Regions from separate parts of the Anaerocolumna sp. genome, predicted to be linked through region 2. Evidence: a T-box and tRNA genes for the amino acid it is inferred to sense, from the RefSeq annotation. Region 2 holds a T-box; the other regions hold tRNA genes.
What was found. The T-box of region 2 lies ahead of thrS (threonine--tRNA ligase). A T-box ahead of a tRNA ligase gene usually reads a tRNA of that ligase, here a tRNA-Thr.

Region 1: it encodes a tRNA-Thr, which carries the amino acid that the T-box ahead of thrS (threonine--tRNA ligase) is inferred to sense. The anticodon was not compared.
Region 3: it encodes a tRNA-Thr, which carries the amino acid that the T-box ahead of thrS (threonine--tRNA ligase) is inferred to sense. The anticodon was not compared.

The regions. Positions count from the first base shown of each region.
Region 1 is NZ_DAMAUC010000001.1:53,847-58,639, forward strand. It holds gene RT261_RS00250 (ABC transporter ATP-binding protein) at 1-80, opposite strand, end outside; gene RT261_RS00255 (ABC transporter permease) at 52-810, opposite strand; tRNA gene RT261_RS00260 (tRNA-Pro) at 1,194-1,268, opposite strand; gene RT261_RS00265 (epoxyqueuosine reductase QueH) at 1,407-2,054, shown strand; gene sigH (RNA polymerase sporulation sigma factor SigH) at 2,287-2,916, shown strand; tRNA gene RT261_RS00275 (tRNA-Thr) at 2,929-3,001, shown strand; gene RT261_RS00280 (hypothetical protein) at 3,341-3,463, opposite strand; gene RT261_RS00285 (helix-turn-helix domain-containing protein) at 3,800-4,793, opposite strand, start outside.
Region 2 is NZ_DAMAUC010000007.1:124,527-129,319, reverse strand. It holds gene thrS (threonine--tRNA ligase) at 276-2,234, opposite strand; T-box leader at 2,357-2,561, opposite strand; gene RT261_RS07880 (YdcF family protein) at 2,649-3,401, opposite strand; gene RT261_RS07875 (glycosyltransferase family 4 protein) at 3,411-4,631, opposite strand.
Region 3 is NZ_DAMAUC010000017.1:62,817-67,609, reverse strand. It holds gene RT261_RS14185 (ABC transporter substrate-binding protein) at 1-96, opposite strand, end outside; gene RT261_RS14180 (InlB B-repeat-containing protein) at 231-1,445, opposite strand; tRNA gene RT261_RS14175 (tRNA-Pro) at 1,735-1,807, shown strand; tRNA gene RT261_RS14170 (tRNA-Thr) at 1,883-1,955, shown strand; gene RT261_RS14165 (DegV family protein) at 2,175-3,047, opposite strand; gene RT261_RS14160 (ABC transporter ATP-binding protein) at 3,383-4,156, shown strand; gene RT261_RS14155 (ABC transporter permease) at 4,143-4,793, shown strand, end outside.

The DNA of each region.
Region 1 (4,793 bases), on a different contig from region 2:
ACCGGTATTTTTTTGTCCGAAACCATATAACTTTTACTTAAATGTTCTATTTTAACTCCAGCTATCGCCAACACCTCCATGAGAAATCTTCTTTATACCAAAGGAAAATAATTTATCACAACAAAGACCAACAGTACCTATTACGATAATACCAACAATCACTTTATCAGAGCGGGCCATTTGTTGTGCATCCAATATAAAGTAGCCAAGACCGCTGGAGGCAGCAATCATTTCAGCTCCAATAATAGAACGCCAGCTGTATCCAAGACCGGTACGCATGCCTACCAGAATATCAGGGATGGCATTTGGCAGCATAATGTGAAAGAATTTGCGGCTGGTAGTAAATCCAAAGGAATCACCTACTTCCAGCAACTTAGTATCACAGGAAACCAGCCCCTTTTTTGTATTCAAAAACATAGGAAAGAAGGAAGTCAAAACAATAATAATTATCTTGGATGTTTCACCAATTCCAAACCATAGAATCAGCAAAGGAATTAGGCTTAATGGCGGAACATTTCGAATAAATTCAACCATATGGCTATAGTAAGGAGCAGAGTCAGGTTTAATACTTGATAATACACCCAAAGAAAATGCCAGAAGGAATGCAATTGAAAAACCGATAATAACCCTCAATAAACTGTCCCATATATGAGTAAATATCTCTCCGGACTTACACATTTTAATAAAAGTATCCAATACTTTTCCTGGGCTTGGAAGCACATAAGCACTCCATATATGCAAAGATGAAAATAAAAACCATAAAGCAAGTATGATAACAATAATGGAAATGGATTTGATATATTTTTTCATAATGGCACTTCCTTTTAAAAATGAATCGTAATAATTACATGTCTAATATAAATTCCCGAATTACTAATTGATTTATGTGTTAATAAATTATAATCATATATGAAAAAAATATAAAATAGTAATTTATAATTTGCAAAAACATATTTTATAACTTAATATATCCTTATGTACAATAAAAAAACCTTGCAGTCAAGAAGACGCAAGGATAGAAATCAATAGCTCTACAACCATTGATGTAAATTCACTATTCATACATCGCCTTCTTACTCGGGACGAACCCTTGTATAATCAGCACGATAAATAAAAAATCAAGGCGACAAGAATTGAACGAGTTCAATTCTGCAATGGAGCCCCTTGACTATATAACTTTACTATATAAAAAATCGAGGCGACAAGATTTGAACTTGCGACCTCTGCCTCCCTAAGACAGCGCTCTAGCCAAACTGAGCCACGCCTCGATTACTCATGAAATATCAGTTGATTTTCACAGCAATAATATAATATAATATTCTTAGAAGAAAATCAAGTCTTTATCTAATAATATTTATAAAAAAGATAATTTAGTACTTTTTCTTTACAGAATGAGAGGAAAATTGATGAATAAAAGAAATTATCAGAAAGAATTGGATGCACTCATAGAACATTTTACAAAAGAAGGAATTACACCAACCCTTTTACTTCATAGTTGCTGTGCCCCTTGCAGTAGTTATGTTCTGGAATATTTATCACAATTCTTTCATATAACCATATATTTTTACAATCCTAACATTACCTCTAAGGAGGAATATGAAAGGCGTATTGAAGAACAACAACGGCTTATCAGCAAATTACCCGTTAAGAATCCGATAAAATTCTTACGGGGAGAGTATGAGCCAGACCGTTTCTATCAAGTGGCAAAAGGTTTGGAAAAGGAACCGGAGGGCGGGGAACGTTGCTTTCGATGTTATGAATTGCGCTTGCAAGAAACCGCTAAGTTAGCAAAAGAATTGGGCTTTGATTATTTTACAACCACTTTGTCCATAAGTCCTTTAAAAAATGCAGCTAAGTTAAACGAAATAGGGGAAATGCTGAGGGAGAGATATGATACTCCATATCTGTTCTCAGATTTCAAGAAAAAGAACGGTTATAAACGTTCTACAGAACTATCCAAAGAATATAACTTATACCGCCAGGACTATTGTGGCTGCGTGTATTCTAAAGTGGCACGTGAAAATGAAAAGAAAGCCTGCTTGGAAAATCATTAACGATAATAACACTTGAAATAATATTTGAAAAAGTACTTAATAATATATACAAAATAATATATACAGACATTTAAAATAATATTTGAAATAATATTTAAAAAGCATTTAAAGTAAAATTTAAAAAGCACTTAAAATGATATTTGAAATAAAACTTTAAAATAATACTTGAATTGTTATCTAGAAAGTAATCTAAATAAAAAAGAACGATAAAAATGAATCAGGAGGTGGTAATATGCTTGAAGAAAAATATGATGTATTATTGGATGAGGATATTATCGCCTTAATCCATAATAACGATCCCGATGCCATGGATTACATGCTAAACCGATATAAAAATCTGGTACGTAAAAAAGCAAAAGCCCTGTATCTTATCGGGGGAGATAAAGACGACCTGATACAAGAAGGAATGATTGGGCTATATAAAGCCATTAGGGACTATGATTCTGATATGGATAACTCTTTCTTTAATTTTGCAGATTTATGTATATCCAGACAAATATTCAGTGCTATTAAGGCTTCCAACCGAAAAAAGAACCTTCCACTAAATACATATGTATCCTTGGATACGCCTGCCTATATTGAAAATTCAGATGCAGATGAAAAAGCTTCCTTGGTGGATTTAATGTATGAGCATAAAGGTTCAAATCCGGAAGAATTAGTTATTGACAAAGAGAGTACAAGTATGTTAGAATATGAACTCGTAAGGCACTTAAGCGGATTTGAAAAAGACGTGCTGGATTTGTATTTACAAGACTATTCTTATTTACAAATAGCGGATAAATTAGACAAAGAGCCCAAGTCCATTGACAATGCATTACAACGAATAAAAACAAAGTTAAATAAGTTACTAAAGAAATTATAATAGTAGCTAACTGCCCCCGTAGCTCAGTCGGTAGAGCGTTACCTTGGTAAGGTAAAGGTCTCGAGTTCAAGTCTCGTCGGGAGCTTTTGAAAGAAATATTGTAAATTTAATAGGACAGCGGTTTAAAGACAAAGTAAAAGCACTCTGAAATGAGTGCCTTTTTCATTGTTTGGGGTTTATTTGAGGTTTATCTGTCCAAAAAAAGAACGCAGTAGGGTGGCAGAAGTATGACGAAGACCATGCAGAGGTATGTTGGGAAGTTTTAAAGAGTTATCCTCAACCGTAGCATTATATTTGTGGATAATATCCTTGAAAGTCTGATACGGTGTGGATATATTCATCTGCTTGCCGTTCCACTGGATAAAGATATTATTATTTTCCTGCCAGTTCTTGCCTTCACAGCCTTGCCACTGATCGCCAAGGCTTACTTTAAGTTTCTAGAATCTGGTGTAAAGGTAGTTTCCTCTCTGATTTGTTTACCTGTTACATCATAGCCATTACTTACTGTGATGCGGTAGCTGCTACCTCTCTTTTCTACTGTAGCCATTGTATCAAACATCCTTTCGTAATGTGCTATTTGAGCCTGTATGATACAATATACGTGTTGGAGTTATTGTTATAGGCTCATGCTTATATAGTATCTATTTAAGCCGTTCCTGTGCCAACAGGAGCAGTTTTTAACGTTGTTGACTTTATTATGTATTTTAGGAGATAATATGCTTAGCAAGACAGCCGGAAGATAGCTCAAACCTATCCGTCCCGGCGAAAATTATATTACGATAAAAATAGTCGTCCTAACTTTTTTGCGGAGAGCAGGGCGGCTATTTTTTTGTGCTTGTCATTTCTGACAAGTGTTATAATAGCTATAAGCATAAATATTTTTTTACTTCGCTTTACGAAACTGTAAAGGTGTTTTGCCATAAATTTTATAAAACATTTTAGAGAAATTAGAGGAGTAATCATAGCCTACTTTTTTGGATATAGCATCAACACTTAAATCTGTTGTAGAAAGTAGGTTGGCAGCAATAGTCATTCTTACATGGTTGGTATATTCGCCAATTGTCATGTGATAATGTTTGGTAAAGCCTGCCTTTAGTTTCTGCTCATTTAAAAATACCATTTTACTTAAGGCTTTAATACTTGGCGGGCTGCTATATTTTTCTGAAATGATATCGTGAGCCTTTTGGATAGCCCGGATGTCGGAAGAAGTTAAATTAAGGCTTCTGCTGCCAATCATTATGGTTCCATAATTAATCTGATTAGTAAATGCATTCTCAGGATATTTTCTCACCTCGTTGATAAAAATACCGATACATTCCAGAATTTTAGCTTCCAGATAGATATTATTTAGAGCATCTTCATATGCCAATCCTTGCAGTTTTCTTACTATATCAGCAATTTCCAGAGGAAGATAAGTATAAGTATAATTTTTGATCAGGCTTTCTAAATCTATAATATCCGGAAAGTTTGGTTTTATAATTTCCGTAAAGTACCGTTCATGAATTGTAATCTCAGTTCCATGATAATGCTGTCCTCTTTTCCAGACCTGTCGTCCTTTCAAATCCTGCTCCATAACAAAAAAAGAGGATGGACTAAAGGAAGCGGGAGGATTATCTCCAATTCTAAATTCTGTGATACCTTTATATACAAGACCAAAACGAATAAGATGTTCCGGATTATCAAAGGAAAGTGAGAAATTTTTTGGAATTGTATAGTCGGCAATTCCAAGATTATAATAATTTTCCCTGGTATAGCTAATCAAATATCCCAGTTCAGGTTTATTTTTATTGGTATATAAGGTATAGGAATTTGTATCATATCTATCGAACTCTAAATGTTTTAATACAGCTTTCTTAAATTCTTCATTAGATCTGACT
Region 2 (4,793 bases):
AACATTATTATATAATTTGTATAATTTAATGTATGTTTTTGTAGAAATTAACCGTTTACTTCAGCATGAAATATCATAATACCATAATTCACGAAACCATATTTTATGCCTCATAATTATTCCATCTTTTAATTGCTTTCACCTATTTAAGTTTCTCCATTAAATTTGTGTATAAAAAAGCCCCATAGAATAGAGCCAGAAAGAAGATTTTTTACTTTAATCCTTTTTCTGACTTCTATTCTATAGGGTTTATTTTAATTCAGAACAGTTCTTTATTACTTTTGCTCTTCTACTTCAATTTTTTTAATCTCTTTTGTTCTGATTTCTTTACAAATATCATTTATGAAAGTATCTATAAATTTTTGTCCTTCATCTCCAAGGTAACGGCTTCTTACAGATACTAAGCCTTCTTCCTCTTCTTTTTGTCCAACTACCAGCATATAAGGAACTCTGTCAAGTCTTGATTCACGGATTTTATAACCGATCTTTTCTGCACGTTCATCAACGCTGCAGCGAATTCCATTATCTTTTAGCTGACTTTCTACTTTCTTTGCATAATCATGATATTTTTCTGAAATAGGAAGTATTCTTACCTGTTCAGGACATAACCAGGTTGGGAATAATCCGGCATATTTCTCAATCAGCCAGGCAAGGGTTCTTTCATAGCAGCCCACGCTGGTTCTATGAATAACATAAGGACGAACTTTTTCACCGTTCTGATCGATGTAGTACATATCAAACTGTTCTGCAATCAATGCATCCCATTGAATGGTAATCATAGTGTCCTCTTTGCCATATACATTCTTAGCCTGTATATCTACTTTAGGACCATAGAAGGCAGCTTCTCCTTCTTCTTCTGTAAAAGGAATTCCAAGATCAATTAATATATTTCTGATTCTTCCCTGAGTTTCTTCCCAAACTTCTTCAGTACCGATATATTTTTCTTTATTATTAGGATCCCATTTGGATAAACGGTAAGTTACATCTTCTTCAAGGCCTAATGTTTTTAAGCAATATCTTGCAAGATCAAGACAGCCTTTAAACTCTTCATCCATTTGATCCGGTCTTACAATTAAGTGGCCTTCAGAAATAGTGAACTGACGTACACGAGTTAATCCATGCATTTCACCGGAATCTTCATTTCTAAAAAGTGTAGAAGTTTCACCATAACGAAGGGGAAGATCTCGATAGGATCTTTGTGCTGATTTATATACATAGTACTGGAAAGGACAAGTCATAGGGCGAAGGGCAAATACTTCTTTATCCACTTCTTCATCACCAAGTACAAACATACCTTCTTTATAATGGTCCCAGTGTCCGGAGATTTTGTATAAGTCACTCTTTGCCATAAATGGAGTCTTTGTTCTTACATAGCCTCTTCTATCTTCTTCATCTTCAATCCATCTTTGCAGTGTTTGGAGAATCTTAGTACCATTAGGCATAATAAGAGGTAAACCCTGACCTATAACATCTACAGTAGTAAAGATTTCCATCTCACGTCCAAGTTTATTATGGTCACGTTTTTTAACATCTTCCAAATGAGCTAAATAGGCATCCAGATCTGCATTCTTGGTAAAGGCAGTACCATATACTCTGGTAAGCATCTTATTCTTCTCACTGCCTCTCCAATAAGCACCGGAGGAAGAGATTAATTTAATAGCTTTAATACTCTTTGTACTCATTAAGTGAGGGCCGGCACATAGGTCAACAAAATCCCCTTGTTTGTAGAAAGAAATAACCGCATCTTCCGGAAGGTCTTCAATTAATTCAACTTTATATGGCTCATTTTTATCTTTCATAAGCTGAATTGCTTCTGCTCTGGGAAGAGTAAATTTCTCCAGTTCTGCTCCTTCCTTGATAATCTTTTTCATTTCTTTTTCCAGTTTATCAAGTGCATCTCTATCAAATGGTTCTACATCAAAGTCATAGTAGAAACCGGTATCAATAGAAGGTCCAATTGCAAGCTTTGCATGGGGATACAATCTTTTAACTGCTTCTGCCAACACATGTGAAGCAGTATGTCTATATGCTGCTTTACCAGCATCCTCATTAAAGGTTAATATATTTAATTCACAATCTTTATCCACTACGGTTCTTAAATCCACTACTTCACCGTTTATTTCACCGGCACATGCCATTCTGGCAAGGCCTTCGCTAATGTCCTTTGCAATATCTATAACGGACATACTGTTTGCATACTCTTTTGCTGATCCATCTTTTAATGTAATCTTCATATAACCATGCTCCTTTCAAAATGTTGAAAGAATGAATTATTTTCAACCCATTCTTCGTTCATGATTCCTTCGAAAAAAGACGATAAAAAAATCGTCTCTTTCGAATTACTATCCAGTAAATCGAAAGGGACGAGTATCTATTCACTCGCGGTTCCACCCTCATTGGTAATGTATCATTACCCGCTTCTTTCTGATTATAACGTAATCACCGGGCCGGATTAGAGCCACTCAGAGGTAGTCTTCAGATGATTCCTATTAAGATATTCTCAGCCAATATATCTCTCTCTGTAATATTTCACATCTTACTCGTCTCTTCAACGTATTAGGTGTTTAGAATTTTTAATTAATTTTTATTATAACATTGCAAATTTCTTTGTCAAGAGTAAAATACCTGTAGTACTGTAAAATAATTCTTTATATGTTCCCAATCAATCTATCTTTCACTACTGCGAAGAACTCTCTAATATAATAATTCAATGTTAAAACATGATCCGAAGGTGCTCCAAGGCCCTGTGCCTTCAATCCCTGCCTTTTAGCAATTCCCATAGCCCGGTATACATGGAAACGGCTTGTTATAAGAACAACAGGTACCCCTTCTTCTTTTAGAAACTTTTTGCTGTATTTCATATTTTCATAAGTATTAACAGATTGATCTTCTTTTATAATCCGGAATGGCTCAATCCCTTGTTTTACCAAGTAACTGCCCATCGCCTCCGCTTCTGATATATCTTCTCCCTCTCCTTGTCCTCCGGACACAATTACTTTCGCCTTTTTATTCTCTTTAAGATATTTACAGGCGGTATCCATACGTTTTTTTAATGTTTTGGATAATACCCTTCCCTTTACTTGAGCACCCAGTACGATTACATACTCTGCCGATGTACTTACTTTTTTACATCCTGCCGCAATAATTCGTATTTCTGTCAGAATAAAGATGGCGGCACCTAAGATTAATATAATAACTGCCACTGGCTTAATGTATTTCCAAATGGCAATTTTGTCTGTATCCATCAAAGGATAAAGGAATGCTGCAAGTATTAGAAGCATTCCTGTAACTATCCAAAACTGCAAAAAAGAGGCTTTGGGTCCTGCATATAGTATGATTATTCCAAAGTATAATATACAACATACGCCTATTAATAAAAATGTAACTGTAAACAGATTCATGAATTACCCCTATCTACGAGATAAACGTCTTATTTTTCTCGACTCATATTCTTCACGCTTCTTCGATATGGCATCCCGTTTCATAACTTCTTCATAAACTTTTTCTACGTTTCTTGCAAATGCTTCCGTAGACAGTTTTTGTACATTCTTTCTTGCATTTTCGCCATATGCTATATCTGACTCACCGAATAGCACTGAATCCAGGCCTTCTAACAACCCTTTTCGGTCTGTAAAATCATAGCCATTCCAGCCCGGAACCAAAATGTCATCTAAACATCTGTCCCGTCTGGCTACAATAGGAAGCCCTGCAGCCATGGCTTCAATATATGTCAGCCCTTGTGTCTCGCTGGTAGAACCGCTTACAAATACATCACCCATTCGGTAAAACAATCCAATATTATCCCAAGGCTGTGCTCCGGTAAACAAAATTTTTCCGCCCAAATTTCGTTCTGCCACCATTTGTTTCAAGGTTTCCATCTCAGGCCCATTGCCTACAATAACAAACTTTACATTTTCTCTTTTACTCATGTATTCCGGCATTGATTCTATGATTTCACTAATGTTTTTCTCCTTGGAAACACGTCCCAGATAAAGCATTATTTTATCCTGTTCCTGAATATCATATTGCTTTTTTAATCTTAGTACATCTTCCTTAGAATAAAGAGCAGGATTAAACTTTTTAAGATTCACCCCTGTAGGTACTATACTAATTTCTTTATGAACACTGTAAGTTAATAATAAATCTTTTACTTTCTGGGTAGGTACAATAACTTGTTCCACTGTATTGCAGCACACTTTAGTAAAGACTCTGGCAAATGCCTTAGCCCTTTTATCCAGAGTCTTAAAATGTGTTAAATAATGAGTATAATCTTCATATATGGTATGATAAGTATGCACCATAGGTAACCTTAATTCCCTTGCCATGATTCGGCCAAATATACCTAAAGAGAATTCCGTATGGGTATGGATTAAATCCAGATCTAATTTTTTTATAATAGAAGCCAGTTTAGGCAGATAAAAGATGCCTACTCTTCTTTCCGTAATTAAAGCAAAAGGTATACTGGGTACTCGAAATACATTATGTTCATATTCCGGTGAACCTGGTGTTGTTGTTGTAAAAACATAAACTGTATGCCCAATTTGCTCCAATTCATTCTTTAGTATATAAACAGAATTTGCAACTCCATTAATTTCCGGATAATACGTATCTGTAAATAAAGCTATGTTCAATTTATCTCTCCCTTTCCCCACCTAATACACTATGATACATCTAATATTTACTAAATCCCAACTATTATACTATTATTTATTATATATTACAACTTGCATAATTTAGATTCTCTCCCTATGTTTATGTTGTTTTTCTATGCAGTTTTAATATATATTTTCTCA
Region 3 (4,793 bases), on a different contig from region 2:
GTCATCGGGATCTTTCCCTTTCTTCCCGCATGCCGCTAATGAAAGAATCATCGTCATACAAAGAAGTAACGCTAATAATTTCTTTGATTTTTTCATAAACTACCTCCATTTTTAATTATTATAATCATAGCCTTTCGACTTAATTATCCAATGCTATTACCGATTATCGGTTCTTATGTTTGTTGATATGAAGTGCTTTAATAACTATCACACAACCTACTACATATGTATTACTTGCCTTCTATGGTTTCTAAATTTCCTGAAGTCGTTACTTTAACATTAATATTATTAAATATAGAATTTGTTATGGTTGTTGAATAATCACCAGCTACAAATCCAGATGCAACAATATCAATATTTAACGCCCCATCAGAAGATATTGTAATTCCGTCAAAAACACAATTCTCAATTGTTGTTCTCTTGGTACGCCCCGCTAATGCTCCTACACAAAGCTTAACATTGGTAGACTTGTCAATTACAATATTCGCATCCTTCATTGTTAGATTCATTATCTTAGCACCTTCTAATTTAGAAAATAATCCGTAAGATACCTCTTCTGCTTTTTTAGCAGCAATTCCAGAAACACGATTCTTTACATTTAGATTAAGATTTTCAATAGCATATCCGTTGCCATCAAATACTCCGCTAAAACCTTCAATTGGTGTCCAAACTTCCTTGGATAAATCCATATCATTAGCTAATATGTAATGTCCTTCCTTATTATCTGCCATTGCCTTTAAATCACTTACAGTTTTAACACGTTTTAAATCACCTTCTACAAATTTGCAGTAGATATTTATTTGAGCTTTTCCGCCATTTGAGTAATCGATATCGTCTTCTTCGATTAGTTGGTTAAATTCATATTTTTCTATACATTCCGGATCCTTATAATAATCAATTAAAGTATATCCTTGCTTCTTGGGTTCTGTAGATGTAGGACGCTTTAATTCACTTCCAACATTAATTGTCCATTTTAATAAAGGACTCTCATCAGGATTTGCTGCATCTAAGAAGTTAATAGATGGATTATCAGCCCATCTTGCATATAAAGATAAGCTCTTATCAACGGTAGACTCGTCAGAAATTCGGTCAGCTGAAAAATCCCATAAATCTTCTTCATTAAAATTATAAACCGTTCCATTCTGTGTTTCTTCTGTTGTATACTTGGTATACCACCCAACCAGTGACTTATCACCATTCTTGGGCTGTACCAGCATACCTGAAGTTCCGCTTGGCTCAAATAATAAAGAATTGTCTGCATAATAAACGACTCGTTTCTTTTCTTGATTGATATGACCACCTAAAGTATCGTATGTAACTACATATTCATAACCCTGTTCTTCCGGATGCACGAACAGGGAACTGGTTCCGACACTACAACCACTAAGAAGCAATGTTGAAGTGGCCAACGCCAATACCATAATTCCTTTTTTCACCTTGTACATATGTCCTCCCAAAATTATCCAAAATCTACGAATGTAAAAAAAGAGAAACCACCCCCATACCCAGGTATAAGAATGCTTCTTCGCAGATTTATTATGTAAATTTTACTAATTCAACTGATTATAGCAACTTTAGATGGAAAAGTCAATATTATATACCAAGAAGAATTATTTTTCCAGTAGAATTATTTTGACCCGTAAGAACAATAATTTTAGTCTTGACTTTTTTCTTAAAAAGTATCATAATATCTTTGGCAAGGTTGATAGTAACCCTTTCTTTGCCATATTAATTCGAGGTGTGGCTCAGATGGTAGAGCGCTGCGTTCGGGACGCAGAGGCCGTGGGTTCGAATCCCGTCACCTCGATCTTTATTTTATTAGCCGATACTAGTACGGCTGCTTCTTAGCTCTTTAGAAGCAAATTTGTACCATATATATTCTGCTGGAATAGCTCAGTTGGTAGAGCAACTGATTCGTAATCAGTAGGTCGTCGGTTCAAGTCCGATTTTCAGCTTACAGAAGGCTCTCAGGCCTTTTTTTATTGCAAAAAAGCTGTCATTCTAAGCCCTTGGGCAGAATCTGTTTATAAGATTCTAAACATAAAATTCTATATATCTGAAATTTATGCTTAGAATGACAGTTTATTGTTTTACAACATTATATTTTATAAACGAGCTTCTATTAAATAATATTATTCTATTAGTAGTTTTATACAATTATTTTTCCGAATAAACTATTCTCTGCTTTCTCCCATGAAGCATATCCCTACCGCACCAGGACCGGAATGCGCTCCTATGCTTGGACTTACGGTATTCACTATCACGTTGTTAGTATGCAGTCTTTCTTTTATTAATTTTACTATGTACTCCGCATCCTCTTGCGCATCACCATGAACAACACAGATTACATTGTCTTCTTCTTTATATTTACCCATTTGTTTTTCCATATCGTCTACAATTGTAATTAACGATTTTTTACGGCCTCTGGCAGTACCGGAAGAAACCAAGGCTCCTTCTTTATTCACAATCAACAAAGGTTTTATATTAATAATACTTCCTACGATTGCAGTCATCTTAGATACTCTTCCCCCTCTTTGAAGGTGAAATAAATCATTTACTGTAAACTGCACGCAAAAGTCTAATTTGTTAGCTTCAATCCATTCAGCAATTTCTTCTAAGGTCTTACCGGCTTCTTTTAACTGAACAGCTTTCATAACCACCATGCCTTCGCCCATGGACACATTTAAAGAATCCAATACAATAATCTTTACACCAGGATTTTCTTCAGATATTTCTCTTGCACCAGTTACAACATTGCTGTGGCCTCCACTAAGAGCAGAAGAAAAACTAATATGTAAAATATCTAAACCTTGGTCCGCATATTTTTGAAAAGTTTCCCTTATAACAGCCGGATTACTTGCCATAGTGGTGGGCATCAAACCAGTCCGCATCCTATCATAGAATTCTTTTGGAGTCAAGTTAATTTCGTCACCATATGTAATGCCTTCCAAATCATAATAATGAGGTATAATTCCAATCTTTTTTTCTTTTATGTAATCAGGTAATAAATCGCAATTAGAATCTGCAGTAATAACAAAATCTTTCATCTTACAACTTCTCCTTCTGTATATTTTTTTCAGATTTCCAAACATGATGTTGATTTCAGGCATCTCAAAAAATAGGTACTATTCTTTTGTAATAACACTATCCTATAAAATTATATTAGACCGTCTTTATGACAAAATTCAAGAATTCAGAACTTATAGCTATATTTTAACCGATTTAACACTATTAATCTACTATTATCTTATAATTTTTTTATTAATATTTTACTTAATTTTTATTATTTTTATAAATATAACGAATGTGTTTATATTTTCAGGAAAGTAACCTAACAATTTTGCCTTCATATAATACTATATAACTAAATATGGAGGAATATATGGGCGAATTTTTAAGAATTGACCACGTTAGTTATAACTACCATAATCTCGAGAGTGAAACTCCCGCTTTGGACGATGTTTCGTTTTATGTAAATGAAGGCGAATTTCTTGCTATTGTGGGACCTAGCGGATGTGGAAAATCGACCCTTCTATCGCTGATTGCCGGACTTATTGCTCCTGACAGCGGGGATATCTATATAAATGGTAAAGATATTAAATCATCTGGGAAAAATATTGGTTACATGCTGCAAAAGGATCATTTGTTAGAATGGCGTTCTACTCTTAAAAACCTTACTTTAGGTCTGGAGATTCAACATAAACTGACAGATCAGAGTTATTTGTTGATTAATGACATGTTAACTACTTATGGGTTAATCACTTTTAAAAATGCAAAACCATCTGAACTTTCCGGAGGTATGAGACAAAGAGCTGCTTTAATCCGTACTTTATTATTAGAACCTGATATTTTGCTCTTGGATGAACCATTTTCTGCTTTAGATTATCAAACCAGAATTGAAGTATCGGATGATATTTGGAGTATTATACGCAAAGAAAAGAAAACCGCTATATTGATTACACATGATATATCGGAAGCGGTTTCCATGGCGGACCGAATTATAGTTTTAAGTCTTCGTCCGGGAACCGTAAAACGTGTTATTCCCATAAACTTAACTGTAGAAGACAAAACTCCTTTTCGTTCAAGAAGTGCTCCTGAATTCAGGGATTACTTTAATTTAATATGGAAGGAGCTAAATAGAAATGAGGAAGAATAAAAACAAAATAAATTCTACTGAACTGGCTATTTCCGCTTCCCACCAGGCCTTTGTAAAAAAGCACATGAAGAAAATGCGTATCATACGAATCTATCAGATACTCATTATCACTTCGTTTATTGCATTATGGGAATTAACAACTCGGGCAAAAATACTTAACTCTTTTATCTTCAGCAGTCCCTCAAGAGTTGTAAAAACATTTCTGGATATGACTTCTGACGGAAGTATATTTTATCATATGGGTATTACTTTAATGGAGACTTTCGTCAGTTTTGCTTTAGTTATTATCATTGGCTTTCTGGCTGCAACTTTATTGTGGTGGAATGACAGTATTGCAAAAGTATTAGAGCCCTATCTTGTTGTACTAAACAGCCTTCCTAAGTCAGCATTGGCACCGGTTTTTATTGTATGGCTTGGAAATAACGTCAAAACCATTATTGTAGCCGCAATATCTGTGGCGGTATTTGGAACCATTATTAGTTTATACACCAGCTTTTCCAATGTAGAAGAAGATAAAATCAAATTAATCCGAACATTAGGAGGCAGCAAGAAAGATATACTGCTGAAAGTTATTATTCCAAGTAATATTCCTACTCTGATCAGCATTATGAAGGTTAATATCGGATTGTCTCTGGTA